DNA from 4 places in the Streptomyces sp. NPDC048462 genome. Region 3 is predicted to be linked to each of the others. Evidence: riboswitches for the same ligand, from Rfam matches in the RefSeq annotation. Region 3 holds a riboswitch; each other region holds the start of a gene.
The links. A riboswitch is a leader RNA that binds a small molecule or an ion and turns the genes downstream of it on or off. The one in region 3 is predicted to bind cyclic di-AMP.

Region 1 (7,686 bases), on a different contig from region 3:
AGTGGCCGGGACCGGATCCACTGCCTAACATCGATCACCGCAAGGCTTTGTGCACCGCCGCACAATCTCCTCGGGAGGCTCCTTTGCACCGCCGCCGTCGCACCGCGCTCACCGTCTCCGCCGTGACCCTCGTCGCAGCGCCGCTCCTCTCCGCCTGCGGCAGCCAGGCCCACCCCGGCGCGGCAGCCGTCGTGGGCGGTGACCGGATCGCGATGTCCACCGTGCAGGCCCAGGTGGCGGACGTGCGCGACGCGCAGGGCAACTCCGCGCAGGCGGTGCAGGCCACCGACCAGTCCGGCCAGCTCGTCCGCGCCAAACTGCACGGGATCATCCTGGACCGGGTCCTGGACCGGGCCTCGGCGGACGCCGGGGTCACCGTCAGCCGCGCCGAGATCCAGCAGATGCGCCAGTCGGCCGTCGCCCAGTACAAGGGGGAGAAGGGGCTGCAGGCCGCGGTGCTCCAGGAACGCTGGCTCGCGCCCGGCCAGATCGACGCCTTCCTGCGCGAGCAGATCCAGCTGACCAAGCTCTCCCAGGCACTCGGCGCGGACCCGTCGAGCCCGGCCGGCACGAAGGTTCTCGGCGACGCCCTGGCGAAGGCCTCCAAGGCCCTCGAGGTCGACGTCAACCCGCGCTACGGCAGCTGGGACAACAAGCAGATCCAGCTCGGCGACTACAAGGCCCCCTGGATCAACCAGGTGACCAAGCCCGAGCAGACCCCGGCGGAGGCCGGGGCGTAACAGCGGCCGTGCGGCCGGGTAGATTCGCAGCGTGAACGCTGAAGACCCCGGCCGTATCGTCCTGCTCACCGCCAGCCACCGCGTCGCGCCCGGACTGCTGTCCTGGCCCGCCTGGCAGACGCTGCAAGCCGCCGACCGGGTGCTCTGCGGGGAGCCCGGCCAGCCGCAGCTGCCGTACCTGCGCGAGGCGGGCATCACCGTCGAGCCGGCCGTCCCCGACGCCCAGGAGCTCGTCGCCTCCTGCACCGGGGGCCGGACCGTGGTGGTCCTCACCGGCGGCGAGGGCAACCAGCCGCTGACCGACGGGCTGGCACGGCTGGCCGGTTCGGGGCGGGTGCAGATGCCGGACCTGGAGCTGCTGCCCGGTTCGTACGACCTGCCGGGCGCGCGCCTCCTCGATCTCGTCCAGGTCATGGACCGCATCCGGATCGAATGCCCCTGGACCTCGCAGAAGACCCACAAGGGCCTCGCCAAGTACGCCATCGAGGAGGCGTACGAGCTCGTCGAGGCGATCGAGGACGGCAACCGCGAGGAGCTGCGCGAGGAGCTCGGCGACGTACTGCTCCAGGTCGTCTTCCACGCGCGCATCGCCGAGGAGGACGAGCAGGAGCCGTTCTCGGTGGACGACGTCGCCGCCACCCTCGTCGAGAAGCTGATCCACCGCCACCCGCACGTCTTCGGCGACGAGAGCGCCGAGACGCCGCAGGACGTCCACGCGCACTGGCTGCGGACCAAGGCGATCGAGAAGCAGCGCGAGTCCGTCACCGACGGCGTCCCCCTCGGCCAGCCCGCCCTGGCGCTCGCCGCGAAGCTGGCCGGCCGCGCCGCCACCGCCGGACTCGACGTGCCGCTCCCCGACGGCGAGGGCGGCGACATCGGCTACCGGCTCCTCGCCCTGGCCGTACGCGCCCAGGAGGACGGCACCGACCCGGAAGCCGCCCTGCGCGCCGCGGGCCGCGCCTACCGGGACGCCATCAGGGCGGCGGAGGGCAACGGATAACGTCGGGGGGTGAACGACAGCCCCGCCGGCACCGGCCCCGCCCACCCGGCCGACGCCGTGCCGCCCGCCCCCGAACTCTTCACGTGGGAGTTCGCCACCGACCCGTATCCCGCGTACGCCTGGCTGCGCGAGCACAGCCCCGTCCACCGCACCACGCTGCCCAGCGGGGTCGAGGCCTGGCTGGTGACGCGGTACGCGGACGCCAGGCAGGCCCTCGCCGACGCCCGGCTGTCCAAGAACCCGGCCCATCACGCCGAGTCCGCGCACGCCAAGGGGAAGACGGGGATCCCGGGCGAGCGCAAGGCCGAGCTGATGACGCATCTGCTGAACATCGACCCGCCCGACCACACCCGGCTGCGGCGTCTGGTGTCCAAGGCGTTCACGCCCCGGCGCATCGCGGAGTTCGCGCCGCGCGTGCAGGAGCTGACGGACCGCCTTCTCGACTCCTTCGTCGAGAAGGGGGAGGCGGACCTCATCCACGAGTTCGCCTTCCCTCTCCCCATCTACGCCATCTGCGACCTGCTGGGTGTCCCGCCCGAGGACCAGGACGACTTCCGGGACTGGGCGGGCATGATGATCCGCCACGGCGGCGGCCCGCGCGGCGGGGTGGCCCGTTCCGTGAAGAAGATGCGCGGATATCTGCTCGAACTCATCCACCGCAAGCGCGAGAACCCCGGGGACGACCTGATCTCGGGGCTCATCCGGGCGAGCGACCACGGTGAGCACCTGACCGAGAACGAGGCCGCCGCGATGGCCTTTATTATCCTGTTTGCCGGTTTTGAGACGACTGTGAACCTCATCGGCAACGGCGTCCACACCCTGCTGGGTCACCCGGAGCAGCGCGAGCGGCTCCAGCGGTCCCTGGCCGAGGGGGAGACGGGGCTGCTGGCCACCGCGGTCGAGGAACTGCTGCGGTTCGACGGCCCGGTGGAGCTCGCGACCTGGCGGTACGCCACCGAGCCGCTGACCATCGGCGGGCAGCGGGTCGGCGCGGGCGACCCCGTGCTCGTGGTGCTCGCCGCCGCCGACCGGGACCCGGAGCGCTTCGACGGCCCGGACACGCTCGACCTCTCACGGCGTGACAATCAGCACCTCGGCTACGGGCACGGCATCCATTACTGCCTGGGAGCGCCGCTCGCCCGGCTGGAGGGACAGGCCGCGCTGGCCACGTTGTTGAAACGCCTCCCGGACCTGCGACTTGCGGGAGAAGCTGCCGATTTGCGCTGGCGTGGCGGGCTCATCATGCGTGGACTGCGCACGCTCCCGGTGGAGTTCACCCCCGGGGCCGTCACCGACGAAGGTGACACTCTGTCAACATTGTGACTTTCGCGTGATCTCCGCTGCATCGACTTGTGACACACGTTCGAGTCCCGCTAGGTTCACCGTTCGACTCACCAGTCACTCGTCAGTCACACGGAAGGCATTCCCATGGGCTCCGCGAACGGCAGACACCGTCGCCCTCGGCAGGCACCCGCGATCATCGTCGCCGCAGGCGTGACCGGATCGGCCATCGCCATCCCGCTGCTCGGCGCGGCAGGTGCGCACGCCGCCGACGCCTCGACCTGGGACCGGGTCGCGGAGTGCGAGAGCGGCGGCATGTGGAGTGCCGACCTCGGCAACGGCTTCTACGGCGGCCTGCAGTTCTCGCAGGAGGTCTGGAAGTCCTACGGCGGCGAGGCGTACGCCTCGCGCGCGGACCTCGCCAGCCGCTCGCAGCAGATCGCCGTGGCGGAGAAGGTGCTGGACGACCAGGGGCCGAAGGCGTGGCCCAGCTGCGCCGTCATCTCCGGCCTCGCCGCGGACGGATCCCTGCCGGGCGTCGACCCGGGCGTCGATCCGGCCGCCACCCCGGCCGCCGACCCGTCGGAGAGCGCGGACCCGTCCGCGAGTGCCGACCCGTCGAAGAGCGCCGACCCGGCGGACGACGCGGCCGAGGACAAGACGAAGGCCCCGTCGGACGACTCCACGGCCGGCCCGGCCGACAGCAAGGACAGCAAGGACCGCAAGCCGGACGCCTCGGCCTCCCCGGACGCCACGCCTCCGGCGTCCGGCTCCTCCGGCGAGACCGGCCCCGCGGACGGCCGGGACGGAGCCTCTCCGGCCGCCGAGACGGGCGGCAAGCACCGCGGTGCGCCGGCCCCGGAGCGGACCGGCGACGGGCGGGACTCGGGGCGGCACGCCTCGCGTGGCGAAGGTGACGGGCGCGCCAAGGGTGCGCCTGCCGCCGACGGCACGTACACCGTCCGGCCCGGCGACAACCTCTGGGCGATCGCCGACGCGCAGGAGCTGCCCGGCGGCTGGACCGGGCTGTACGAGGCCAACAAGGCGGCCGTCGGCTCCGACCCGGACCTCATCCTGCCCGGTCAGCACCTCGACCTCGGCGTGAAGGCCGGCTGAGACCGGCCGGGACGACCAACTGAGGCGACCGGCTGAGGCCCAGTCAGGGCCGCCCTGGAAGCAGCGGTGGAAGCGGCCGTGGAAACGGTCTGATCAACAGCTGAAATCACCTCGAATCCGGGGTACTTAAGAGACCTATGTCCCACTTTGAACTAAGTGAGACATGGGTCTCTTTGCGTGAACTGGCGCGTCTTGTCCGGGAGCTCCCTCCGCATCCGTTCCGACCTGCGCAAACAGGCGTTTATCCGATGCAAGGAAGGGCTGTTTATCCGGTATGTCCTTCTTTGAATGTAGGGGTTGCGTGTGTTTACGGTCAGAACCGCTCGCACCGCGGGCCCCGTCGACCGTCACGCCGAATCCTGCCGTCGGTCGAAGGGAACAGACGCGTAAAGCGCCGTAGGCAGGAGCGGGGGACCCAGGTAAGTGCCGGGCCCGATCGTCGCAGGACGGATCAGGACCGGCTTGGGGTTAAGTCGTGCGCTAGGACGTGCGACCGGGCAACTCACTTGGCCCGAACCCGACAGCTCACCTCGCAGGCGTCGGTGAGGAGAAGTCTCGATGCTGCTCAACAGCAAGGGCAACAAGCACCGCCGCCCGTCCAGGGCCGTCCGTATCGCCACGCTCGCCGGTGTGACCGGTGCCGCCATCGCCGTGCCCCTGATGGGTGCCACCGGCGCCTCCGCCGCCTCCGTCTCCACGTGGGACGCGGTCGCCCAGTGCGAGTCCGGCGGCAACTGGTCCATCAACACCGGCAACGGCTACTACGGCGGTCTGCAGTTCTCGCAGTCCAGCTGGGCCGCCGCCGGCGGTACGCAGTACGCGGCCCGCGCCGACCTGGCCAGCAAGTCCCAGCAGATCGCCGTGGCCGAGAAGCTCCTCGACATGCAGGGACCGGGCGCCTGGTCCTGCGCCGGTGCCGGCAACCTGAGCAACGACGGCGTGGACCCGGGTGTCGACACCGGCTCCGCCGCTCCCAAGCAGGAGTCCGCTCCCAAGCAGGAGTCCGCCCCGGCCCAGCAGGCCGAGCCGAAGAAGGCCGAGCGCACCGAGGCCCCGGCCACCAACCGCTCGGACCGCTCGACCGCCCCCAAGGCCGAGCAGAAGAAGACCGTGACCACCCCGACCGGCGAGAAGGTCAAGAAGGGTGACGGCGAGTACAAGGTCGTCACCGGCGACTCGCTGAGCAAGATCGCGGCCGACCACGACGTCAAGGGCGGCTGGGAGCAGCTGTTCAAGCTGAACAAGGACATCGTCAAGGACGCCGACATGATCTTCCCGGGGCAGCAGCTGCACCTGGTGAAGTAGTCCGGCACTCTCCTCGCCGATCGCCCGGCCCGGCCCGCGTCTTCCCCCCACGCGTGCCGGGCCGGGGTCTGTCGGTCGCCGGTCTGCGGGCCCGACGGGCCGGGAAACTCCGGGTGATTGTTCAACTGTTGTAGTTACTGGTCAGTAAATTTCTGGTTGTTCGCCCCGCTATCACCGCCCTTGGGTCCTTTTTCGTCCCAGGGGACGGGCGGGCGGCCGACTGAGACGGCCGGGCCGGTTAGGCTCTTGTCGCAAGGCCAAAGCGACCCTGCGCAACCAGCGTCATATCCCAGAAGGAGATGCCTCGTGCCGTCCATCGACGTCGTCGTAGCCCGGGAAATCCTCGACTCCCGGGGCAACCCCACGGTCGAGGTCGAGGTTGGCCTCGACGACGGCAGCACGGGTCGTGCTGCCGTTCCGTCCGGAGCCTCCACCGGTGCGTTCGAGGCCATTGAGCTTCGCGACGGTGACCCCAACCGCTACCACGGGAAGGGCGTCGAGAAGGCGGTCCTCGCCGTGATCGAGCAGATCGGCCCGGAGCTCGTCGGCTACGACGCGACCGAGCAGCGGCTGATCGACCAGGCCATGTTCGACCTGGACGCTACCGAGAACAAGGGCTCGCTCGGCGCCAACGCCATCCTCGGCGTCTCGCTCGCCGTCGCCCACGCCGCGTCCGAGGCCTCGGACCTGCCGCTGTTCCGCTACCTCGGTGGCCCGAACGCGCACCTGCTGCCCGTCCCGATGATGAACATCCTCAACGGTGGGTCGCACGCCGACTCCAACGTGGACATCCAGGAGTTCATGATCGCCCCGATCGGCGCGGAGTCGTTCTCCGAGGCCCTGCGCTGGGGCGCCGAGGTCTACCACACCCTGAAGAAGGTCCTGAAGACCAAGGGCCTGTCCACCGGTCTCGGTGACGAGGGCGGCTTCGCGCCGAACCTGGAGTCCAACCGCGCCGCGCTCGACCTCATCGTCGAGGCGATCAAGGAAGCCGGTTACGCCCCCGGCAAGGACATCGCGCTCGCGCTCGACGTCGCCGCGTCCGAGTTCTACAAGGACGGCACGTACGAGTTCGAGGGCAAGTCCCGCTCGGCCGCCGAGATGACCGAGTACTACGAGGAGCTCGTCTCCGCGTACCCGCTGGTCTCCATCGAGGACCCGCTGTACGAGGACGACTGGGCCGGCTGGAAGGTCATCACCGACAAGATCGGCGCCAAGGTGCAGATCGTCGGCGACGACCTCTTCGTCACCAACCCGGAGCGCCTGGCCCGGGGCATCGAGGAGGGCTCCGCCAACGCCCTGCTCGTCAAGGTCAACCAGATCGGTTCGCTGACCGAGACCCTGGACGCCGTCGAGCTGGCCCAGCGCAACGGCTTCAAGTGCATGATGTCCCACCGCTCCGGCGAGACCGAGGACGTCACCATCGCCGACCTCGCGGTCGCCGTGAACTGCGGCCAGATCAAGACCGGCGCCCCGGCCCGCTCGGACCGTGTCGCCAAGTACAACCAGCTGCTGCGCATCGAGGAGATCCTCGACGACGCCGCGGTGTACGCGGGCCGCTCGGCGTTCCCGCGGTTCAAGGGCTGACAAGCCCGACCGGGTCCAGCGACCCGGCCTCCGTCCGTCCCCGCACTCGGTCCCGTACCGTGTGCGGGGACGGACGTGCGTAATGGGGAGGCGGAGACATGGCCGCGAAGGACCGGGACCGGTTCTCCACCGCGACCCGGCTGAGGCTGCTCGGTGAGCAGACCGCAGCCCGCGTCTACCGTTCCCAGAGCAAGCGCCAGGCCCGCCGCTCCCGCCTCACCGGCCGGGCGGCCTTCCTGGCCCTGGTCGTCTGCTCCCTGATCGTCGCCCTCGCGTACCCGATGCGGCAGTACGTGTCGCAGCGCGACGAGATCGCGGACCAGGAGCGGCTCGCGCAGGAGGCCGAGGCACGCACCGAGGAGCTGCGCGACGAGAAGGCGCGCCTCCAGGACAACGCGTACATCAAGCGGCTGGCCCGCGAGCACCTGCACTACCTTCTTCCGGGGGAGACCGGCTACACCGTGGTCGATCCCGACGCGGTCAAGGAGCGCAACGGAGAGCCGGACGAGTCCGGCCGGCCGTGGCACTCCAACCTGTGGGACGGCGTCGACAGCGCCGACCGGGGCTGACCCGCGTTCCCGTCCTTTCGCATTTCCCCGTTCGTCTGCGCAACCGCAGTTCAAGGGGCCCGATCAGAACCTAGGCAGGCATGGAAAC
Region 2 (7,686 bases), on a different contig from region 3:
ACCATCTCCGGTACCACCGCGATCCCGATGCCCGCGCTGACCAGTGCGCACACCAGGGCGTAGCCGGGCGACTCACAGACCACCGCGGGCAGTGCGCCCGCCTCGGCCAGTGCGTTCTCCACCCCGCGCCGAGGCGGATGGGTGGGGGCGCTGCTGATCAGCGGCCGGCCCGCGAGGTCCGTCACCGGGAGCCGCCCGCTGCCGTCGGCCAGGACCTGACCGACCGCGGTGATCAGCACCAGCTCCTCGACCAGCAGCGGCTCGGCGCTGAGCCCCGAGGGGAGCGGCGCCGTGGCGGCCGGTTCGTACGCGTGGGTCAGCGCGAGGTCGACCTCGCCGCCGGCCACGGCCGCCACCCCGCCGGGCGGCTCGTACTCCGTGACGATCAGCTCCACGTCCGGGTGCGCCCGGCGGAAGGCGCTCAGCACGGGAGGCAGCAGATGGATGCCGGCCGTGGTGAAGGTGCCGACCCGCAGGCGCCCGCCGGAGAGCCCGGCCAGCCGCGCCAGCTCGTGGCGCGCCTGGTCCATCTCGTCCAGGACCCGTCTGGCCCGGCCGGCGAGCAGCTCGCCCGCAGCGGTCAGCCGGGCGCCCCGGTGGTGCCGTACCAGCAGTGCGGCACCGGCCTCCCGCTCCAGCTTGGCGAGCTGCTGGGAGAGCGCGGGGGCGGTGTAGCCCAGGCGGACGGCGGCCCGGGTGATCGAACCGGCCTCGGCGACCGCCACCAGCGCCGCCAGCCGTGTCGGGTCGTACATTAAGCGTTCCTTTTGGCAGACCCACAAGATTGCAAGTACATGCTAAAGGCTGTTCGGGTCCAGGGTGGAGCCATGGATGCCCAGCTGACCGCCTTCCTCGGAGTCGCGGCCGTCATGGTCGCGCTTCCCGGAGCGGATTTCACCGTCGTCGTACGCAACGCTCTCGCCTCGCGGTCGGCGGGGGTGGCGACCGCGCTCGGCGTGGCCGGGGGACTGCTCGTCCACACCGCGCTCGCCGTCGCCGGGCTGGCCGCCGTGCTGGTGGCGGTGCCGGTGCTGTTCCGCACGGTGCAGCTCCTGGGCGGGGCGTACGTGCTCTACCTGGGCGTCAGCGCACTGCGCTCGGCCCGAAAGGGGCGGGCGAACGCCACCGGGACCACGGCGGACCACCCGGACGGCAAGGCGGACGCGGAGGCTGCCGTCGGGACCCGGCGCGCACTGCGCCAGGGCTTCCTGACCAACGCGCTGAACCCCAAGGCCCCGGTGCTCTTCCTCAGCCTGCTTCCGCAGTTCGTCCCGGCCGGGGCCGCCCCGCTGCCCAGGACGCTGCTGCTCGCCGCGATCGTCGTGCTGCTGGCCCTGATCTGGTTCCCGGCCGTGGCGCTCCTGGTGGACCGGCTGGGCCGGTGGCTGCGCCGGCCGCGTACCGCCCGCGCGATCGAGGGCGGCAGCGGCGCGGCACTCACCGTGCTGGGGGCTGTGCTGGTGACCGGCACCCTGCTGCACTGACGGGAGCCATGCGTCCGGTGGGGTGCGGCGGCGTCAGCCGACCCGGCCGTAGTAGACGCTCTTCGTCCAGATCCTCTCCAGCCGCACCACGGCGCCGGTCTTCGGCGAGTGCCAGATCTTGCCGCTGCCTGCGTAGATGCCCACGTGGAAGATGCTGCGGCCCGAATGGAAGAAGACCAGATCGCCGCGTTGCCGCTTCGACGCCGAGATGTGGCGGGTCTTGTTGTACTGCTGCTGGGCCGTGCGCGGGAGCTTCTTGCCCGCCTTCTTGAACGAGTAGAGCGTCAGCCCGGAGCAGTCGAAACGGCTGGGGCCGGTGGCGCCCCACCGGTAGGGCGATCCCTTCTTCGACGCGGCGATGTTGAGCGCCTTCATCGAATGAGTCGCGGCCTGGGCGTCGGTCACGGCGCCGGGGACGAACAGCGTGCCGCCGACGGCGGCGAGCGTCATGATCGAGGCCGTCGTGGCCCGAGCGAGGAGAGACGGGACATGAACCTGCGCAGTCATGCGCAACCCTTCGTCAGCCGCCTGTGAAGGATGACCTGTCGGGTTCGGGCCGGCGAAGTCGCCCGGCCGCACAAGGCGGCTTCACCCCGAGGGACGACCGGAAGTCCGGTCGGCCCGTTGTGCTTGGGTCCTCCACTCCTGCCGATCCACTCCTGTCGACCAGGCATCCGGACAGCGGCAGGACTCGGCGTCCGCCCGGACCGCCCCGCCGCGGTGGCGGGGGCTTGTCGTCCCAGGGATCTTGACTCACCGAACGCCGGATTTCCGAGGTGAAACGGTGATATGTGAGGCTCGTCACGACTGACCCGTTCGGGTGGACAGGGGCCTTGCGGGGAGTCGCAGCACTTCTCCAGCCGTTGCGGTATCAGGGGTGGAACGGCGGATTTCACCCATGGCCCACCTCGAAAGCGCAAGTTGACCCGTCCCTCGTGCGAGGTAACACCTGCGCCGAACGAGCGAGAGAAATTGATCCACCCGTCGGGCGTGTCGGTGCGGGGGAGTTGATCAACTCGGCGGGTCGGGTGGCACGGTGAGCCGCCCGGCTCGGCGCTCGCCGTCCAGCACCCGTAACGCCCGCGTCAACGTGTCGGAGTGGATCTGCGTCTCGCCCCGCTCGTGCATCAGCGCGAGCGCCTCCCGCAGCGCCACCGCGTGCGAGGCGAGAGCCTGCGCGGCGCGCAGGGCCCCATAGGTACTGTCCGCGCGGGCCGGGTTGATCCGGCCCAGCTGGTCGACGACCTCCAGATAGCGGTCGATGAACTCGCCCTCCGCTCGGGTGAGGGCGGGCAGTGGCGGGAAATCCGGTGGCTGCGCCATCGGTTCACCTCGTGACGGGCGGCAGCGCCGCGGGCCCGCGGTTCTGCACGATGTGGTCGACCAGCCCATACGCCTTGGCGCCCTCGGCGTCGAGGATCAGGTCGCGCTCGGTGTCGGCGGTGATCTCCTCGGCGGGGCGGCCGGTGTGACGGGCCAGCATGCCCGTCAGCGTCTCGCGCATCCGCAGCAGTTCCCGCGCCTCGATCTCCAGGTCGGACGGCTGTCCCTGCACGGGCTCGGCGAGTTCGGGCTGCTGCACCACGACCCGTGCGCCGGGCAGTGCGTGCCGGCGGCCGGGAGCTCCCGCGGCCAGCAGCACGGCCGCGCCGGCGCCGGCCTGGCCGAGGCAGAAGGTCTCCACCTCGCAGGTCAGGTACGCCATCGTGTCGTACACCGCCGTCATGGCCCCGAACGAGCCGCCGGGCGAGTTGATGTAGAGCTGGATGGGCCGGTCGGGTGCGTCGTACTCCAGGTACATGAACTGTGCGACCAGGTCGCTGGCGGCGATGTCGTCGACCGGGGTGCCCAGGAAGACGACTCGTTCGGCGAGGAGCTTGGAGTAGGGGTCAAGCGTGCGGGTCCCCTGGGACGTGCGCTCGGTGAACTCGGGCAGTACGTGGCGTGCGGCGGGGCGGTGCATGGCGAGGACCTCTCCTCCGGGGCGCGCGGGGGCCCCGGAGGGGCGCCGCGCACACGTCTGTGAAAAACGTACAGGACGTACAGAACGTTCTGATGGGAGCATGGCCCAGTGATCCACTGAAGTCCAGGGCCGGAGGCTGTTGTTGCTGTTCGCCCTGCGTGGACATCCCGCGGATCCGTCACGCGGTTCTGATGGGCAGGCTGCTTGGACGAAGGGGAGTGGGGTGGTCCGGGATGACGCTCTCGAATCCCGGCCGCACCCGGGCGAATCAGGCCAAAGCCGGTATCACGGCTTCGTCAGCCGGGTCGACCACGCACACAGGTCCGCACGGTCGGCCGCGCCCGTCTTGTTCATCAGGCTGGCGATGTGCTTCTCGACCGTGCGGGGGGAGATGAACAGCCGGTCGGCGATGTCCTTGTTGCTCAGCCGGTCGGCGAGTAGCACGAACGCCTCGTACTCGCGCACGGTGACGCCGAGGGCCCGCAGTTGCTCGGGGATACCGTCCGTGCCGCTGCGGTGCTGGTGCACGGGGGCGCCCAGCCTTCGCAGGGCGGCGCGGCAGGCGTTGGTGACGGCGGGCACCCCCTGCTCGTGGAAGTGGTGCTCGGCCCGCCTGAGCCAGGCGACCGGCTCGCCCCAGCCGTCCTCGTGCGCGGCGTCCGCGACCAGCCGCAGGCCCAGGTGCAGGGCGGCCGGGTACACGGCGGCATCGCGCAGCGCGGCACCGATGCGCTCGGCCGCCCGTTCGCCCTGCCCCTGGCGGCCGAGCAGGACGGCGTCCGCGAGCGCGACGAACTGGCGGTTCCAGCGCATCTGTCCGACCGCCGTGGCGGCGACGCGCTCCTGCCTGGCGCGGTCCGCGTCGCCGGCCAGCACGTCCAGCAGCAGCCCCACCCCGTGCGTGCCGCTGAGGTGGTAGGTGGTGGGGTTGTGCCGCTCCAGCGCCGACACCGCCCCGAGCTCCGCCCGTGCCAGGTCCCGGTCCTCCTCCATCAGGGCGCAGAAGGCGCGGGCCATGCCCAGCGTGAGGGGCTCCTCCTGCGAGCCGGCCCCCTCCCATTCGGCGAAGGAGTCGAGGGCGGCCTGCATCGCCCGCCGGTCGCCCTGGTGCGCCTCCAGCGAGGCCAGTGACATCAGGAGGTACCGGACGGCGGGGGCGAGCCCGAGCCGGCGCACGACCGCCAGACCCTCGGTGGCGGCCTCCCGCGTCGCGTCGCGGGCGCCCCGCATCACCCCGTCCAGGACCAGGATGCCGTCCACGGTGTGGACGATGCTGATCGAGCCCAGTCGCAGGGCCTCCTCCCGGGCGGACAGCAGCCCGCTGGTGTCGCCCTCCGCCAGCCAGTCATTGCCGCCGATACGGGTCGCCGCGTACATCCGCCGCAGCGGGAGCTGGTGCCGTTCCGCCGTCGACAGGGCCTTTTCGAGCATGGCCCTGGATTCGGACGGGTCCCGTTCGCGGGCCACGGTCGCCAGCAGCTCCCACGCCTGGCAGGCGACCGAGGGGAGCGCGAAACGGTCGGCGGCGGCGGCCGCCGAGCGGGCGAGCTGCTCCGCGTGCTGGATGCGGTCGGTGCCCGGGGTGTCCAGGGCGAGATAGGCGGCGGTGACGTCGACGGCCGCTGTCGCGGCACCGTCCGGGCTCGACCCCAGTACCTCACGGGCCCGGTCGATCTGCCGGTTCCCGTCGCTCCAGCGCCCCGCCGTGTGCGCCACCTTGGCCAGCCGGGTGTGCAGGACCGCCAGACGTGACGCGCCGAGCCCCGCGCTGTCCAGGGCGTGCAGATGCTCGACCAGGCCCAGGGCCCGGTCGAAGTCACCGGACTCGGCCAGCGCGGGCAGCAGGTGCTCCAGCGCACCCGCCCGCTCCTGCGGGTCGCCGGCCCGCGCCAGCAGGGTTTCGGCCTGGCTGAGCAAGGTCACCGCCGAACCGAGCGCGCCCGCCGCCAGGGCCCGCCGCCCCGCCTCCGTGAACAGCTTGCCGGCCGCCGCGTCCTCGCCGGCCTCGGACCGCAGCCCCGCCGCGAGAGCGCACCACTCGCCGGGCAACTGCGGGTGCAGCTTCTCCACCGCCTCCGCGCCCTGACGTGCCAGTTCCGAACGCTGACTGGGCGTCAGCTGTGTGAACAGAGCTTCCACGGTGGGCGAATGACGAAAGGAGTACCAGTCGGGAGCGGGCTCGTCCGGGACCACCAGGCGAGCGGCGACGCCTGCGTGCAGATGGCTGAGGAGTTCCCGGTCGTCGACTCCCGTCATCCGCTGGAGCACGGTCAGCGGGAACCGTCTGCCCAGTACGGCCGCCGCCGACAGCAGGGTCAGGCCCTCCGCACCCAGGCGGTCGATGCGGCGCAGAATTCCCCGGGCCAGGGCGGAGGAGACATCGCCGCGCGGATCACCGACCGTTCGCCAGCCTTCCGGGCCCTGCACCAGGGTCCCCGCGCTGATCATGGACTGGAGTAACTCCTCGACCAGGTACGGGCTGCCCGCGCTGCCCTCCCACAGCCGCTCCAGTACCGGCGTGGGCACTTCCTCCGTGGAGGTGCCCAACTGGCCCGCCACCAGTTCGCGTACCTGGGGGCGGGTCAGCGGTGGCAGTTCCACGACCGAGGCCGCGCCGCGCCGGCGGGCCGACTGGGCGAGGTCCAGGGCGTCGCTGAAGTCCGTGCGGACGGTGGCGAGCAGCAGGACCGGGCTGTACTCCAGGTTGTCCACGAGATATTCCAGGACGCCCAGTGTCTCGGGATCGGCGTCGTGCAGGTCCTCCAGCACCAGGAGCCGGCCCCGGCCGTGATCGGTGGCCATGAGCAGGCGCAGCACGGCCTCGCCCAGGATCACCATGGAACTGCTGTCGCCCGCCCCGGTGTTCCAGTCGGGTATCAGCCTTCCCAGCACTGGTCTGTACGGCCCGAGCGGCAGTTCGTCCAGTGGTTCACCGGTGCGGAACAGCGACATCAGCGCCTCGGTCAGCGGCCGGAAGGGCACCACTGGGCCGGTGGTGCTGCTGCGTCCCCGCAGGACGCCCATCCCTAACCCGAGCGCACTGCCCACGGCCTCGGCCGCCAGCCGGGACTTGCCGGCCCCGGCCTCGCCCACCAGGAAGACCACTCCGCCGCGCCCCTGCTGGGCATCCGACAACGCGCGCCCGAGCAGACCCAGTTGGGCATCTCGGCCGATGAGGGAAGGTGCTTGGGAACGCATGATCTCGAAGCATAAATCAGAAATTCCGGAACCGTGGTGTGCCGTTCGGATTTCGATTCCGCTTGTCCGGTCGAGACCGCCCGGGATCGGCCACGGGCTGGCTACTGGGGCGCGGAGACCGAGGTGTCGATCGAGCTCAGCGTGATGACGATGCCGCTGGTGAGCACCATTCCGGCCAGGATGCGGGCACGCGCGCAGGCACGGTTGCGGCCCGAGAGGGTGATGCCGCCGGCCACGTCCTGCTCCTCGACGGCAGACGGGAGTGCCTCGGTGTCCGCCGCGTTGGCGGCGTTGGTGGCGGAGACGGACGCGGCGTGGCTGGAGTGCTGGTTCATGGGGAGAGTTCCTTCGTGTGGGAGTGCGTGGGTGAGGGGTTGAGCGGAGACGACGGGAGAGACAGGAGGAGCGGAGGGAAAACGGAGGGAGTTGAGGGGAGCCGGGGACCGGCTGACCGGGGTGCTCGTTGTCAGCAGAGGGGCAAGGGGCTCGGACAGTAGTGCTCCAGCAGGAGCGCGGACGGGACACGGGCGGGGGAGCAGAGGCGGAGCAGTCCGTAGCCGATGCCGGCGAGGCCCGTCAGCATTCCGGGAGAGGACACCTGGTCGGGGGTGGCGCAGCGGTGCTGCTGCGCCTCGACGGTCGCGAGTACCCGGCCGGCGGTGCGGGGCAGAGCGGCGGACGCCGTGGCGTCCCCCCGGCCGGCCAGGACCGTCAGGGCCTCCAGTGCTCCGAAGGCGCCGTGGCCCGCGCTCAGGTCGGGGCCGTGGCCGAGGGCGGCCAGCCGGGCGGCGAGGTCGCCTCGGACCGGCAGGTGCGCGGTGGCCGCGGCGATCCCGGGCAGGCCGGTGGTCCACGAGGGGCCGTGCGCGGCTTCGGGTCCGGCGCCGGCCGAGCGCAGCAGCCCGGCCGCCACCTCCGGGTGCCCCTTTCCGTCCGCCCGGTGATCCGCGTGGCGCCACAGCGCCCAGCCGATGCCGGCGGCGCCCTCGGCGAACTCCGCGGTGCCACCGCCCCGCGCGGCGGCGGGGGCCAGGGCGTCGG
Region 3 (7,686 bases):
CCAGCAGCTCGGAGGGCGCGCCCGCCAGGCCGAAGGAGAGGACGGCGCCCGCGGCCGGGTCGATCGTGGCCCGTACGACGGTGTCGACCCCGCGCGGGGCCATGGCCTGCACCACGGGCCGGAGCTCGGTGGGCTTGCCCAGCAGTTCGGTCAGCTCGCCGTAGGCGCGGCGCAGCGCCGACTCGTTGGCGAGGTCCAGCCGGACGCCGCCGAGGTCGGCGCGGTGGCGCAGGTGGGGTGCGGTGGTCTTCAGCGCGACCGGGTAGCCGAGTCGCGCGGCGGCGGCGACGGCCGCCTCCGTGTCGGGTGCGGGCAGCGTCGGCCGGACGGTGATGCCGTAGCGGGCCAGCAGCTCGCGGGCCTCGTCGGGCGACAGCGGCCTGCCGCGCGGATCGGGGTCCTCGCCGAGCAGGGCCTCGATGTGGGCCGCGGCGCCCGGCTCGTCGATGGTGTCGTCGAGGAACTCGGGGACCTTGCCGGGGATCGCCGCCTGGCGTCGCCACTGGGCGTACTTCACGGCTTCGGAGAGCGCGCGAACGGCGCGTTCGGCCGCCGGGTAGGCGGGGATCCGGCCGGTGGCGCGGGCTCCCCCGGGGGCGGTCGCCGCGGGCTCGGTGTCCGGTCCACCGGGCGGGGCGGGGGCCGCCGGGGGTGGTGTGGTGGGCGTTGCCGGGGGCGGCGCCTGGGCGGGGCGTTGCTGGGCCACCGTGCTGGTGGCCGCGGCCAGGGCCTCCGCGAGGCCGCCGATCTCCACATGGACGACGGCCACCGGCTTGGCCGGTCCTGCGGCGGCGGCCGTATGCAGGGCGGTGGCCAGCACCTCGCCGTCGCCCTGCTCTGCCTCGCCGTCCTCGCCCACCCAGGGGATCGCCGTCACGATCACCGCGTCGCAGCCCTCGTCGGCCAGCGCCTCGGCCAGCGCGTCCCGGAAGTCCTGCGGGGTGGCGGCGGTGGTGAGGTCGCGCGGCGGACGCGGGCGCAGCCCCTCGGCCAGGCAGGCGTCGTACGTGAGCAGCCCGAGGGACTCGGAGTTGCCGAGGATCGCGACGCGGCCGCCCGCCGGGAGCGGCTGGTCCGCGAGGAGCAGGCCCGCGTCGACCATCTCCGTCACCGTGTCGACGCGGATCACGCCCGCCTGCCGCATCAGCGCGGAGACGGTGGCGTCCGGGATCCGGCTGATGGGTACGGCGTGACCCGGCGGGGTGGAGCCGCTGTGCCGGGCACCCTTCACCACGACCACCGGCTTCACGGCGGCGGTACGCCGGGCGAGGCGGGTGAACTTGCGGGGGTTGCCGAGTGATTCGAGGTACAGCAGGGCGACATCGGTGTCCGGGTCCTCGTACCAGTACTGGAGGAAGTCGTTGCCGGAGATGTCGGCGCGGTTCCCGGCCGAGATGAAGGTGGAGAGTCCCGCGCCGCGCCGGTAGAGCCCGGAGAGCAGGGCGATGCCGATCGCGCCGGACTGGGTGAACAGGCCGATGCGCCCGGACGCGGGCCGTTCCGGGGCGAGCGATGCGTTCAGCCGGACCGCCTCGGAGTTGTTGATGACCCCGAAGGCGTTCGGGCCGATGATGCGCATGCCGTACGAGCGGGCCTGGCGCACCAGTTCGCGCTGGCGTTCGCGGCCCTCGGCGCCCCACTCGGCGTATCCGGCGGACAGGACGACGAGCCCCTGGACGCCGTGCTCCCCGCAGTCCGCGACGGCCTCGGGCACCCGCTCGGCGGGTACGGCGACGACGGCGAGGTCGACCGGTTCGCCGATCCCGCCCAGGGAGCGGTGGGCGGGCACCCCGTCGATGGTGGCCTGATCGGCGGCGTAGGCGCTGTTCACCGCGTAGGTGCGGCCGGTGAAGCCCGCGCCCAGGAGGTTGCGCAGGACTGTGCGGCCGACCCCGCCGGGGTTGCGCCCGGCGCCGATGACGGCGACGGAGCCGGGGGCGAGCAGCCGCTGCACGGACCTCGCCTCGGCCCGCTGCTCGCGGGCGCGCTGGACGGCGAGCGACTCGGCGGTGGGTTCGAGGTCCAGGGTGAGGTGGACGGAGCCGTCCTCGAAGCTGCGCTGCTGGGTGTACCCGGCGTCCCGGAACACCTTGATCATCTTGTTGTTGGCGGGCAGCACCTCGGCGGCGAAGCGCCGGATGCCGCGCTCGCGGGCGACGGCCGCGATGTGTTCGAGCAGCGTGGAGGCGACGCCCCGGCCCTGGTGCGCGTCCTGCACGAGGAAGGCGACCTCGGCCTCGTCGGCCGGGGCGGAGGCGGGCCGGCCCGTGGCGTCGATCCGGTCGAAGCGGACGGTGGCGATGAACTCGCCGCCCACCGTGACGGCGAGCCCCACCCGGTCGACGTAGTCGTGATGGGTGAAGCGGTGGACGTCCTTGGCGGAGAGCCGGGGGTAGGGCGCGAAGAAGCGGTAGTACTTCGACTCCGGGGAGACCTGCTCGTAGAAGCTGACCAGCCGTTCGGCATCGTCCGTGGTGATCGGCCTGATCCGGGCGGTGCCGCCGTCACGGAGCACCACGTCGGCCTCCCAGTGACCGGGGTAGGCGTGATGCGGACTCTGCTCCACAGAGGGCTCCATGGGCAAAGCCTACGGCTCCGTCAGCGGTCGCGTGGGGGGCGGGGCCGGGGCAGTCTGGGGGTGGCCGGCCGCCGGCGGGACCGGGCCGCGGAGGGTCCGCGGGTCGGCCGGAGCATCGCGCACCGCATGAGAGACTGGTCTAGACAACCATTGATTCGTGAAGGGCAGAACCATGGCTGAGCGCCGCGTCAACGTCGGTTGGGCCGAGGGCCTGCACGCCCGCCCCGCATCCATCTTCGTCCGTGCCGCCACGGCCTCCGGCGTCCCCGTGACCATCGCCAAGGCCGACGGCAACCCGGTGAACGCCGCCTCCATGCTCGCGGTGCTCGGGCTCGGCGCCCAGGGCGGCGAGGAGATCATCCTCGCGTCCGACGCCGACGACGCCGAGGCCGCTCTGGACCGTCTGTCCAAGCTGGTCGCCGAGGGGCTCGACGAGCTCCCGGAGACCGTCTGACCCAGCGGCCACGACCGCCAGGATTTCCCGCGAAAGAGCCGCGGCACCCCCGACCGGGTGCCGCGGCTCTTTCGTTTGTACGGGAATGCTTTCCATCGGGCAGGCCGCCGCGAATAATGCAGGGCGGCGAAGATTCGGCGAAACGGGCAGCAGAAAGAATGCCCCGCCGAATAGCCGCTCCTTGTATACGGCGTAATTGTTAATGTCGGCCGCCGGGGGTGTTTACGGCATGTTGCGAAGTCCTCACCCGGGCCGCCGGGGGTGCGGCTGCGCCTCCCGGCCGGCCGGGGCGGCGCAGCCGGTGCGCGACGGTGGCCCGCTCGGCGTGCTGGGCGGCGAGCGCCCTCGCCCGTTCCGCGTCGCCGCGCGCCACGGCGTCCACGATGGCCCCGTACTCGGCCCACGCCTCTGCGGGGCGGGCCGGCTGCTCGACCGCGTACATCCAGGCGATCTTGTGCCGTAGCTGGGTGAGCAGCGCGATCAGGCCGGGGCTGCCGGAGGCCTGGGCGAGGGTCTCGTGGAACCAGCCGCCCAGTGAGCGCAGGTCCTCGCCCTCGCCCCGGCGGGCCCGCTCCTGGCCCAGCCTGACCAGACCGCGCAAGACCTTGAGGTGGGCGTCGGTGCGGCGCTGGGCGGCCCGTGCCGCACCGAGCGGCTCCAGCAGCATGCGGACCTCCAGGAGGTCCGCCGCCTCCTGCTCGTCGGGCTCGGCGACGCAGGCCCCGGCGTGCCTGCGGGTGACGACGAAGCCCTCGGACTCCAGGGTGCGCAGCGCTTCGCGCACCGGGACGCGGGAGACCCCGTAACGGCGTGCGAGCACTTCCTCGGTGAGCCGGCTGCCGCGTTCGAAGACACCGGAGACGATGTCGTCACGGATTGCCGTGCATACCGAATGCGCCGGAATGCGCATGTCCGAACCTCCGCCTTAATCCCCGCGAAACGCGGCCGATCGACGCCTGTCCTGTGACTCTATTGCAATGCGGACGCATTTCCGATGCCGGGCCGAAATTCATGAATATCTTCTGACCCCGGAGGCGTTCGGGAACGGGTGCCGGACGGCGTTCCGGCGGCCGGGTACGGCCGAAGGCCCCGGCGCGACGCCGGGGCCTTCGGTGAGGTGCCGCGTGCCGGTCAGACGCTGACGCCGTGGGCGCGCAGATACGCGACCGGGTCCATGTCGGAGCCGTACGAGGGGGTGGTGCGGGCCTCGAAGTGGAGGTGCGGCCCGGTGGCGTTGCCGGTGGAGCCGGAGAGTCCGATCCGGTGTCCCCGCCCGACGCTCTGGCCGACGGAGACGTCGATCGAGGAGAGGTGGCCGTACTGGGTGTACGTACCGTCCGTCATCCGGAGCACGATGTTGTTGCCGTACGCGCCGCCCCAGCCCGCCTCGACGACCGTACCGGCGCCGACGGCGACGACGGAGGTGCCGGAGGCGGCGTGGAAGTCGATGCCGGAGTGGCTGCCGGAGGACCACAGGGAGCCGCTGGACTTGTAGCCGGTGCTCACATAGGAGCCCGCGACGGGCAGCTGGAAGGCGCCCAGCCGGGCGCGCTCGGCGGAGCGGGCGGCGCGCGCCTCGCTCTCGCGGGCCTCCTCGGCCCTGGCGGCGGCCTCGGCCTTCTTCTTCGCTTCGGCCTTCTTCCTGGCCTTCGCCTTCGCCTCGGCTTCCGCCTTCGCCTCGGCGGCGTCGGCCTGGTGCCGCTGCACGTCCGCCTGGGCGTCGATCCGGGCGGCCAGGCCGCCCTCGATGGCGATGATCTGGGAGAGGCCGGTGTCGCCTGCGGCGGGGGCCCCGGTGTCCGCGGCGAGGGCCGGGGAGGCCAGGGATCCGATGACGCCGGTGGTGGCCAGGGTCGCGATACCGACGGCCCTCGCGCCCCGGCACGTCATACGGCTCGGGGCACGGTGCTTCCCCGTGGCACGGGTGAACGCCATGAAGTGGCTGGTCCTTTCCTTCCTTCTCGCCTACCGGGTTAGCTGACGGGTTCGGAGCAGGAAGGTCTCCTACGGATCCCCGGCCTCGTCGAGGCACGGTCATCCGATTCACCCCAGGGACTGTGTGGGTCCCCGGCTCCCCGGGCTCGCGCCTGACGGGGACTCGGCGATGACTGCCCGGTACGTCGCGGATGCGGCATACGAGTGACGGACAGCCGGGCCGACGCTAAGCGGGGGTACTTCCCCGCACCAAACGGACAGGCGGTTTTGTAGCGCATCCCACAGGGCAGACAGGCAACCTCTCCACCAAAGCGGGCAAAAAGGAAGGCCCTGGCGGCAGACGACCCGCCAGGGCCCCGCTCCCGCCCCGCAGTCGGGGGCGGTGGCGGCTCAGCCGGTGACGACCGAGACCTCTCCGATGCCGAGAGCCCTGACGGGCTCCTCGATCTGCGCGGCGTCCCCGACCAGGACCGTGACGAGGCGGTCCTCCGGGAAGGCGTTGACCACGGCTGCCGTCGCCTCGACCGTGCCGGTCTCGGCGAGGCGCGCGTACAGCTGCGCCTGGTAGTCGTCAGCGAGGTGCTGCTCGACCTGGTCGGCGAGGGTGGCCGCGACGGACGCGGCCGTCTCGAACTTCAGCGGTGCCACGCCCACGAGGTTCTGCACGGCCGTCTCGCGTTCGGCGTCCGTCAGGCCCTCGGCGGCCAGGGTCCGCAGCACCTTCCACAGGTCCTCCAGCGCCGGTCCGGTGGACTCCGTGTCCACCGATCCGCTGATGGCGAGCATCGCGGCGCCGGTCGCCCCCGAGGCGGAGTCCCGGGCCGAGGAGCGCAGCACCTGGGCGAAGGCGCGTACGCCGTAGGTGTAGCCCTTCTCCTCGCGCAGTACCCGGTCGAGCCGGGAGGTCAGCGTGCCGCCCAGGCAGTAGGTGCCGAGCACCTGGGCCGGCCAGACGCTGTCGTGCCGGTCGGCGCCGATCCGCCCGATCAGCAGCTGGGTCTGCACCGCTCCGGGGCGGTCCACGATCACCACCCGGCCGGTGTCGTCGGCGGTGATCGGCGGGACCGGCCGGGACGCGGCGGTGTTGCCCGACCAGTCGCCCAGGGTGTCGGCGAGCAGGGCGTCCAGATCGATGCCGGTGAGGTCACCGACGACCACCGCGGTCGCGGTGGACGGACGGACGTGGGCGTCGTAGAAGGCGCGCACGGCCGCGGAGTCGATCCGCTCGACGGTCTTCTCGGTGCCCTGGCGCGGCCGGGACATGCGGGCCGTGGCCGGGAAGAGCTCCTTGGAGAGCTGCTTGGCCGCGCGCCGGGCGGGGTTCGCCTGCTCGTGCGGGATCTCGTCGAGCCGGTTGTTCACCAGCCGCTCGATCTCGCTGTCCGCGAAGGCCGGTGCCCGCAGGGCCTCGGCGACCAGGCCGAGCGCCTTGGCGAGGCGGGAGGCGGGAACCTCCAGGGAGACCCGGACGCCGGGGTGGTCGGCGTGGGCGTCCAGAGTGGCTCCGCACCGCTCCAGCTCAGCGGCGAACTCCTCGGCGCTGTGCTTGTCGGTGCCCTCGGACAGGGCGCGCGACATGATCGTGGCCACCCCGTCCAGGCCCTCGGGCTCGGCGTCGAGCGGGGCCTCCAGGAAGACCTCGACGGCGACGACCTGCTGGCCGGGGCGGTGGCAGCGCAGCACCGTGAGGCCGTTGGGCAGGGCGCCGCGCTCGGGGGCGGGGAAGGCCCAGGGCCTGGCCGTCCCGGGGGCGGGCTGGGGGTGGTACTCCATCGAAACTCCAGTCGCGGCAGTGTCGCTCACTTGTCCGCCCCTTCGTGCGCGTCGGTGTCGGTGGCGGCGTCCGTCCCCGCCTCTTCTGCGGGCTCCGCAGACTCGACGGGCTCGTAGACCAGCACCGCCCGGTTGTCGGGCCGCAGCTGGGCCCTGGCGGCCGCCCGGACCTCCTCGGCGCCGATGTCGAGCACCCGGTGCACGGCGGTCAGGGCGAGCTGCGGGTCACCGAACAGCACGGCGAACCGGCACAGTTCGTCGGCGCGGCCGGAGACCGTACCGAGCCGGTCCAGCCACTCGCGCTCCAACTGGGCCTGGGCGCGCTCCATCTCCTCGGGCGAGGGGCCCTCCTCGGCGAACCGGGCGAGCTCCTCGTCGACCGCGGCCTCGATCCGCGCCACCTCGACGCCGCCGGACGTCTTGACGTCCAGCCAGCCGAGCGAGGGCGCGCCGGCCAGCCGCAGCAGCCCGAATCCGGCCGCGACGGCCGTCCGGTCGCGGCGGACCAGCCGGTTGTGCAGCCGGGACGACTCGCCGCCGCCCAGCACGGTCAGCGCGAGATCCGCCGCGTCGCACTCGCGGGTGCCGTCGTGCGGCAGCCGGTAGGCGGCCATCAGCGCCCGCGCCGGGACCTCCTCGCGGACCTCCTCGCGCAGCTCACCGCCGATCACCTCGGGCAGCGTGCCGTCCCTCGGCGGCTGCTTGCCGTCGTGCGAGGGAATGGTGCCGAAGTACTTCTCGATCCAGGCGAGGGTCTGCCCGGGGTCGATGTCACCGACGACCGAGAGCACCGCGTTGTTCGGCGCGTAGTTCGTACGGAAGAAGGCCCGCGCGTCCTCGAGGGTCGCCGCGTCCAGGTCCGCCATCGACCCGATCGGGGTGTGGTGGTACGGGTGGCCCTCCGGGTAGGCGAGGGCGGTCAACTTCTCGAAGGCGGTGCCGTACG
Region 4 (7,686 bases), on a different contig from region 3:
CTCCGACGAACACATGGATTCGGTCGGATCCTGCATGGCACCGGCCCCCTTCGCGCCCGTGGCAAAAGGTGGCTACCGGGTCCGGCACGCAGATCTGCCGCCCTGGCCGACGGTGGGCTGATCCCCCGGGCGGAACCGTGCCGCAGCCGGCGGACCGAACCACTACTGATCCACGAGGCCTCCCCCGAACCCTCAATCCCCCGCCCGCTCACCGCCGTCCGTGAACCAACCGTCACCGGGGGGAGTGGCACCGGCGCCTGGCGCGACAGCCACGAGCTCGGTGGCGGGATCGCCCCGGACCCCCGATGGACACCGCGTCAACGGCTGACACCACTCCCCCCAATAGAACAAATTTCGAACATAGAGCCAAGGCTGTGTGAGTGGTCCGTCGAAAGACGGCCGATTGCCCGTTTCTGGAGCACCCGCGGGCCGTGGAAGATTGTCGGTGTCGCATACCGCCGGGTACAGTCGCGGCCACTGCTTTCCCCCGGGGTCCCCCACGGGCCCCGGACCAAGGTCCTGCTGCCGAGGCGAGAGAGAAGTTGGTGAACGACCAGCACCCCCACGCCGGGTATGTCGGATACGACAGCCACTCCACAGGCGGCTTCGACGACGACCCGCTCTTCGGCTCCCTCCCCAGCGGTTACGACGGTTCGTACGACACCACGACCGGTTACGCGGCCCCGTACGACAACGGCCAGACCGGATACAGCGGGCAGTACGACAGCACCCAGTGGGACACCGGCGCACACCGGACCGCCGAGTACGACCACACCAGCGGTTACGCGGCCTACGCCCCCCACCCCCAGCAGTACCCCCAGTACGACGCGGCGCCGCAGCAGTACGACACCACAGCCGCCTGGGCGACGACCGACGGTCACGGCGCGAACATCCCGTCGCAGGGCGGCGCCCCGGACGCATCGGGCCAGTGGGACACCTCCGGCTGGTACGCCAACGGCCAGTGGTCGAGCGCCGACACCGCGGGATACGACTCCGGCGCGTACGACGCCACCGCCTGGAACGCGGGCGCCACGCCCGAGCACGCACAGCAGACGTCGCAGAATTTGACGGCATCGCACGAATCCGAACAGACCCGGCAGCATCCGTACGAGACGCACGAGTCGTACGGAACACCTGAGGCGTACGGGACATACGAGGTAGCCGAGGCGCACGAGGCCTACGAACCCTCCCGAACCGCCGAGTTCAGCCTCCCGGAGCCGGAGCCCGAGTCGGAGCCGGTCCCGGAACCGCCCCCGTCCCCCGCCGACTCCCACCGCCCCGCAGGCCGTCAGGTCTCCCGCGGTGGCAGCCGCAGCCGCAGGCGTTCGCCCGCCAAGCGCTCCGCTCTCCTCACCGTCGCCGTTCCCTCCGCCTGCGTGATGAGCGTGGCGGGCATCGCCGCCGCCTCCGTGGGCGGCATGGGCGGCGGCGAGGAGAAGAAGGACGACACCACGACGATGGCGGCCGCCGACCCCGGGACGGTCGAGCCCGTCGCCGCCAACAACAAGCTGGACACCCAGCTCGCCAACCTCAGCGCCGACGCGGAGAACTTCGCGGACCGCGCCAGCCGCACCCAGGAGCGCATCGACCTGAAGGAGCGGCAGGCCACCGAGAAGAAGAAGCGCGAGGAGGAGGCCGCCCGCAAGGAGGCCCTGCGCCCCAAGTACGTCATGCCGGTCAAGGATCACGGTCTCAGCGCGTACTTCGGCCAGGCCGGGGTCAACTGGATGTCCGTGCACACGGGCATCGACTTCCCCGTGCAGTACGGCACTCCGGTGATGGCGGCGACCGACGGCACGGTCCGTACGCAGTTCAACACCGCCTACGGGAACATGGCCATCGTCACGATGGCCGACGGCACCGAGACCTGGTACTGCCACCTCAGCAGCACCCGGATCCGCTCGGGCCACGTCAAGGCCGGTGACGTGATCGCGCACTCCGGGAACTCCGGCAACTCGACGGGCCCCCACATGCACTTCGAGGTGCGGCCCGGCGGCGGCGCGGCCGTCGACCCGCTGCCCTGGCTCCGCAGCCACGGCATCGACCCGACCTGACCTGGCCCCTCGTTCCGGCCCGGGGCGTCCCGGGCCGGAGCGCTACAGCTTCTGGACCGGGGCGTACCGCAGCAGCAGCTTCTTCGGCCGCTCGTCCCCGAAGTCGACCGTGGCCTTCGCCTGGTCCCCGATGCCGTCGACCGCCGTCACCGTGCCCAGACCGAACTGGTCGTGGGTGACCCGGTCGCCGACCACCAGCGTGATCGTGGGCTTGTCCGACGTCCGCCGCGTCGCGAAGCCCGAGGGCCCGGAGCGCGAACGGGACGAGGACAGCGACGAGGTGATGCCCGACGTCGGTCCCGCAGGGGCGCCCATCGGGCCCTTGCGCTTCCACTCCAGGTGCTGCTCCGGGATCTCCTCCAGGAACCGCGACGGCGGGTTGTACGAGGGCTGGCCCCACGCGCTGCGCATCGACGCCCGGGTCAGATAGAGCCGCTCGCGGGCGCGGGTGATGCCGACGTAGGCGAGCCGGCGCTCCTCCTCCAGCTCCTTGACCTGGCCCAGGGCCCGCATGTGCGGGAAGACGCCGTCCTCCATGCCGGTGAGGAAGACCACCGGGAATTCGAGGCCCTTCGCCGTGTGCAGGGTCATCAGCGTGACGACTCCGGAGCCGTCGGTGTCCTCGTCGGGGATCTGGTCGGAGTCGGCGACCAGCGCGACCCGCTCCAGGAACTCGGCGAGCGTCCCCGCCCCCTCCTCCTCGCCCCGGTCCTGCTCGAATTCGAGTGCGACGGAGGCGAGCTCCTGGAGGTTCTCAATCCGGGTCTCGTCCTGCGGGTCGGTGGAGGCCTGGAGCTCGGCCAGGTAGCCGGTCCGCTCCATGACGGCCTCCAGCACCACCGCGGGGCCCGCGCCCGACTCGACGATCGTGCGCAGCTCCTCCATCAGCGTGTTGAACCGCTTGACGGCGTTCGCGGAACGCGCGGCCATGCCGTACGCCTCGTCGACGCGGCGCAGCGCCTGCGGGAAGGTGATCTTCTCGCGCAGCGACAGGGCGTCGATCATCGCCTCGGCCCGGTCCCCGATGCCGCGCTTGGGCACGTTCAGGATGCGGCGCAGCGGGACCGTGTCCTCGGGGTTGGACAGGACCCGGAGGTAGGCCAGGACGTCCCGGACCTCCTTGCGCTCGTAGAAGCGCACACCGCCGACGACCTTGTAGGGCAGGCCGACCCGGATGAAGATCTCCTCGAAGACACGGGACTGCGCGTTCGTCCGGTAGAAGATCGCGACGTCACCGGCCTTGGCGTCGCCCGCGTCGGTCAGCCGGTCGATCTCGTCCGCGACGAACTGCGCCTCGTCGTGCTCGGTGTCCGCGACATAGCCGGTGATCCGGGTGCCGGAGCCGGCGTTGGTCCAGAGGTTCTTCGGGCGGCGGCTCTCGTTGCGCTCGATGACGGCGTTGGCCGCGGACAGGATCGTCTGGGTGGAGCGGTAGTTCTGCTCCAGCAGGATCGTGGTCGCGTCCGGGTAGTCCTCCTCGAACTGGAGGATGTTGCGGATCGTCGCGCCGCGGAAGGCGTAGATCGACTGGTCGGCGTCACCCACGACGCACAGCTCGCCGGGGGCGTCGGCGGCACCGGCCGGGCCGACCAGTTCCCGTACGAGCGTGTACTGGGCGTGGTTGGTGTCCTGGTACTCGTCGACCAGGACGTGCCGGAAGCGGCGGCGGTAGTGCTCGGCGACGTCGGGGAAGGCCTGGAGCAGGTGCACCGTCGTCATGATGATGTCGTCGAAGTCCAGCGCGTTGGCCTCGCGCAGCCGGGACTGGTACATCGCGTAGGCCTGGGCGAGGGTCTTCTCGAAACCGTCCGTGGCCTGGCCGGCGAAGGTCTCCTCGTCTATCAGCTCGTTCTTCAGGTTCGACACCTTGGCCGTGAACGACTTCGGCGGGAAGCGCTTCGGATCGAGGTCGAGATCGCGGCAGACCAGGGCCATCAGCCGCTTGGAGTCCGCGGCGTCGTAGATCGAGAACGAGGAGGTGAAGCCGAGCTTCTTCGACTCGCGGCGCAGGATCCGTACGCACGCGCTGTGGAAGGTCATGACCCACATGGCGTTGGCGCGGGGGCCGACGAGCTGCTCGACGCGCTCCTTCATCTCGCCCGCGGCCTTGTTGGTGAAGGTGATCGCCAGGATCTGCCCGGGGTGCACGCCGCGCTCGGCCAGCAGGTGGGCGATGCGGTGGGTCAGCACCCGGGTCTTGCCGGAACCGGCCCCGGCGACGATGAGCAGCGGGGAGCCCGCGTGCACGACGGCGGCACGCTGCTCGGTGTTCAGCCCGTCGAGCAGCGCGACGGCGTCGATGACCGGGCGGTGGGCGCCGTCCCGGTAGTACGCGTCGCGGGGCGGCGGGGGCCCGTCGAACACGCCTGAGAAGAGGTCCTCCGGCACCGCTTCGGGTGCGGAGTCCTCGGGGGGCGGCGGGGGCCCTTCCTCCGTGTGCTGGAGGCCGGCCAGGAAACTGTCGTCAAAGAGGCTGCTCATCGCTGTCCGAGTCTAGGCGGCCGCACTGACACCCCGGGGCCGCATGGGGAAACGCACACCGTCCGGGGCCACACACGGCGACGCCCGGCCCACCCTGCGTAGGGAATTCGCGCGCCGCGCCGGGCCGGACCGCACGGCTTCCGCAAGGTCACGAAAACGTATCGGGCATATCGAACATCAACCTTCACAGCGGCACCATGAGTTGGCTAGCGTGCTCGTTCGGACGGCCCGTACCCCCAAGAGGCGAACCACGCCGAGCGGGCGTCCACGTCGAATCCGGGCCGCCTCCAGGGGTCCGGAACCGGGGACCCACACGCAGCACCGGGGTGAATCGGTCCGAAACCCCCACCAGGACCGTAGGGCAGCCTTCCGTTCCGCCCGAACCCGACAGCTAACCCGGTAGGCGGTCCACGGAAGGAGATGCCGGCCTTGGCATCGCATCGCAAACCGCGCCCCCGGGTGCGCAGCTCCGCCCCGGCCATCGGGTTCACGACGGCCGCGCTCGCCTCGGTGACCCTGCTGTCCACACAGAGCGCGCTCGCGGCCCCGGCCCCGAAGCCCGGCATCGAGGACGTCCAGAAGAAGGTCGACGCCCTGTACCGGGAGGCGGGCACCGCCACCCAGCACTACGACGAGGCGAAAGAGGCGTCCGCCGAGCAGCGCACCAAGGTGGACACGCTGCTGGACGACATCGCCAAGCGCGCCGACAAGCTGAACGACGCCCGCCGCACCCTCGGCAACTACGCGGCCGCCCAGTACCGCGACGGCGCGCTCGCGCCGACCGCCACCTTCTTCCTGGCCAACGACCCGCAGTCGTTCTTCGACCAGACCCATCTCATGGACCGGATGGCCTCGAACCAGCAGCAGGCCGTCACGGACTTCCGTACGAAGCAGGCCGAGGCGTCGAAGAAGCGTGCCGAGGCGGTGACGAGCCTGGAGACGCTCACCGCGACGCAGACCAAGCTGCGCACCAGCAAGCAGAACGTGCAGACGAAGCTGACCGAGGCGCGCACGCTGCTGTCGAAGCTGACCGCCGAGGAGAAGGCGCGGCTGGCCGAGCTGGAGCAGAAGAAGAAGGCCGAGGCCAAGCGCAAGGCGGCGGAGCTGGCGAAGAAGCAGGCCGCCGCGGAGGCCGAGGCCGACCGCAAGGCCAAGGAAGCGGGAAGCGGGACCGGCTCGGACACCGGAACGGGCTCGGATGCCGGCACCGGGTCGGATTCGGGTTCGGGTTCGGACAGCAGCGCCTCGACGAAGGCCGAGAAGGTCCTCGCGTTCGCCAGGGCCCAGCTCGGCAAGCCGTACGTCTGGGGGGCGACCGGCCCGTCCTCGTACGACTGCTCGGGGCTGACCCAGGCGGCCTGGAAGGCTGCGGGCGTCACCATTCCGCGGACCACCTGGGACCAGGTGAACGTCGGCACCCGGATCGCCACGGATGACCTGCGGCCCGGGGACCTGGTCTTCTTCTACGACGACATCAGCCACGTCGGCATCTACAAGGGCGACGGCATGATGATCCACGCGCCGAAGCCGGGGGCCAACGTGCGCGAGGAGTCGATCTTCTACATGCCGATCTACGGGAGCGTGCGCCCCGGCTAGGGCGTGGCGTCGGACTGCCGTCGTCGCCCGGAGGGCGACCACGCGGTGTCAGGCGCGTGCTTTCGGCGTGCCGGCCTCAGGCTCCTGTACTGGACGTACTGGGGTCTGGGGCCGGTGCGACGAGGGCGCACGGGCCCGGAACGCTCCGGCCGGGTGCGCTCGGGCCGGGTGTGCTCAGGTCCAGATCGTGGCGATGAAGATGTTGACCATCGTCAGCCCGCCCACCGCCGCGAAGAGGCCCTTGTCGACCTTCTCCTCGTCCCGCTTGACGTAGACGAGCCCAAGGATGACGACGAGGATCAGCAGCTTGATGCCGATCTTGACGTTGTTCACGGGGTGGTCGTCGGCCTGATCGAGCCCGACCAGGGCGATCCCGGTGACCAGCATGGTCAGCGCGCCGTGCAGCATCCCCGGCACGAACCGCGCCGTCCCCGCGCCCATCGCCTTCATCTGGGTGAGGAAACCTCCCAGCAGGGCGGCGATCCCGATGATGTGGAGGGCGACGAAGACATCGATGAGTACACGCATGGTTCCGCACCCTAGCCCTGGCCATATCAGGCATCGGCAGCCAGGTCAGGCTTACTGGATGCTTGACTCATGAATGCACCAATTGCCTTACTCTGGTGCAATTATTCCGGTCACCCAACAACAACGAAGCGCCAAATTCAGGCAATAAGCGTCATTACGACTCTTCCCCGTGCCCCGGGTTTAGCGTCCCTACCAGGTGACCGGATCACCGCCGCTCCGCACCCGGGCGGCACCGTCCGGTCGCCCCGCCGAGAGATCCGGCGGCGGGCCGCTCCCCCTGTTGGCGACCCGCCGCCGGACCGGGCGGGCCCTCCGGTAGGCCCCGGCGGGCAGTCGACAGGAAGGACCACCGCCCTCGTGGCCGCGCACCGGAAACCCAAGCAGCGCCCGTACACCGGCTCTGCTGCCCGCACCGCAGCGACCCTCGCCCTCGCCGGGGCCGCGACCGCTGCCGCGCTGCCGGGATCCGCGCACGCCGACCCGACGCCCTCCGCCGCCCAGGTCAAGGCCCAGGTGGACCGGCTGTACCGGGAGGCGGAGGTCGCCACCGAGCAGTACAACGGCGCGAAGGTGAAGACGGCCGCCACCGCCAAGGCGATCGACGCGATGCGCGACGAGGCCGCCCGCAAGACCGAGCGGCTCAACGCCGCGCGCGAGGAGCTGGGTTCGTACGCCGCCGCGCAGTACCGCTCCGGCGGCCTGGACCCGTCGCTGCAGCTGGCGCTCTCCTCGGACCCCGACCAGTACCTGCGGCGCGCCTCGTACGTGGAGCGGGCCGCCGCCGGCCGCAGCGACGAGCTCCGCACCGTGCGGCGCCAGGTCGCGGACGTGGCCCAGCTGCGGTCCGAGGCGGCGGGACAGCTGGCCGAGCTCACCGCCCGCCAGGCCGACCTCCAGAAGCACAAGGCGACGGTCCGGTCCAAGCTCTCCGAGGCCCGCAAGCTGCTGGCCCGCCTCTCCCCCGCCCAGCGGGCCTCCTACGACGCCTCCGACGACGACGGCCGAGGTACGGGCCATGCCGACCGCA

Region 1: it holds a riboswitch for cyclic di-AMP, as region 3 does, so the genes downstream of both, ACGFU6_RS18395 (transglycosylase family protein) here and ACGFU6_RS09070 (M23 family metallopeptidase) in region 3, are expected to answer to the same signal.
Region 2: it holds a riboswitch for cyclic di-AMP, as region 3 does, so the genes downstream of both, ACGFU6_RS24040 (C40 family peptidase) here and ACGFU6_RS09070 (M23 family metallopeptidase) in region 3, are expected to answer to the same signal.
Region 4: it holds a riboswitch for cyclic di-AMP, as region 3 does, so the genes downstream of both, ACGFU6_RS14200 (NlpC/P60 family protein) here and ACGFU6_RS09070 (M23 family metallopeptidase) in region 3, are expected to answer to the same signal.

Annotation. Positions count from the first base shown of each region.
Region 1 is NZ_JBICXG010000010.1:28,523-36,208, reverse strand. It holds gene ACGFU6_RS18415 (SurA N-terminal domain-containing protein) at 84-740, shown strand; gene ACGFU6_RS18410 (nucleoside triphosphate pyrophosphohydrolase) at 772-1,740, shown strand; gene ACGFU6_RS18405 (cytochrome P450) at 1,750-3,063, shown strand; gene ACGFU6_RS18400 (transglycosylase family protein) at 3,169-4,137, shown strand; cyclic di-AMP (ydaO/yuaA leader) riboswitch at 4,520-4,691, shown strand; gene ACGFU6_RS18395 (transglycosylase family protein) at 4,696-5,442, shown strand; gene eno (phosphopyruvate hydratase) at 5,749-7,029, shown strand; gene ACGFU6_RS18385 (septum formation initiator family protein) at 7,128-7,598, shown strand; gene ACGFU6_RS18380 (DUF501 domain-containing protein) at 7,679-7,686, shown strand, end outside.
Region 2 is NZ_JBICXG010000015.1:35,198-42,883, reverse strand. It holds gene ACGFU6_RS24050 (LysR family transcriptional regulator) at 1-755, opposite strand, end outside; gene ACGFU6_RS24045 (LysE family translocator) at 828-1,484, shown strand; gene ACGFU6_RS24040 (C40 family peptidase) at 1,518-1,991, opposite strand; cyclic di-AMP (ydaO/yuaA leader) riboswitch at 1,995-2,191, opposite strand; gene ACGFU6_RS24035 (hypothetical protein) at 2,496-2,807, opposite strand; gene ACGFU6_RS24030 (ATP-dependent Clp protease proteolytic subunit) at 2,812-3,447, opposite strand; gene ACGFU6_RS24025 (AAA family ATPase) at 3,733-6,645, opposite strand; gene ACGFU6_RS24020 (hypothetical protein) at 6,747-6,980, opposite strand; gene ACGFU6_RS24015 (type 2 lanthipeptide synthetase LanM family protein) at 7,112-7,686, opposite strand, start outside.
Region 3 is NZ_JBICXG010000004.1:116,747-124,432, reverse strand. It holds gene ACGFU6_RS09085 (GNAT family N-acetyltransferase) at 1-2,578, opposite strand, end outside; gene ACGFU6_RS09080 (HPr family phosphocarrier protein) at 2,751-3,032, shown strand; gene ACGFU6_RS09075 (GntR family transcriptional regulator) at 3,232-3,942, opposite strand; gene ACGFU6_RS09070 (M23 family metallopeptidase) at 4,164-4,967, opposite strand; cyclic di-AMP (ydaO/yuaA leader) riboswitch at 4,980-5,146, opposite strand; gene ACGFU6_RS09065 (M16 family metallopeptidase) at 5,358-6,740, opposite strand; gene ACGFU6_RS09060 (M16 family metallopeptidase) at 6,767-7,686, opposite strand, start outside.
Region 4 is NZ_JBICXG010000006.1:294,737-302,422, forward strand. It holds gene ACGFU6_RS14185 (hypothetical protein) at 1-121, shown strand, start outside; gene ACGFU6_RS14190 (M23 family metallopeptidase) at 546-2,054, shown strand; gene pcrA (DNA helicase PcrA) at 2,097-4,535, opposite strand; cyclic di-AMP (ydaO/yuaA leader) riboswitch at 4,805-4,957, shown strand; gene ACGFU6_RS14200 (NlpC/P60 family protein) at 4,956-6,131, shown strand; gene ACGFU6_RS14205 (hypothetical protein) at 6,306-6,659, opposite strand; gene ACGFU6_RS14210 (NlpC/P60 family protein) at 7,017-7,686, shown strand, end outside.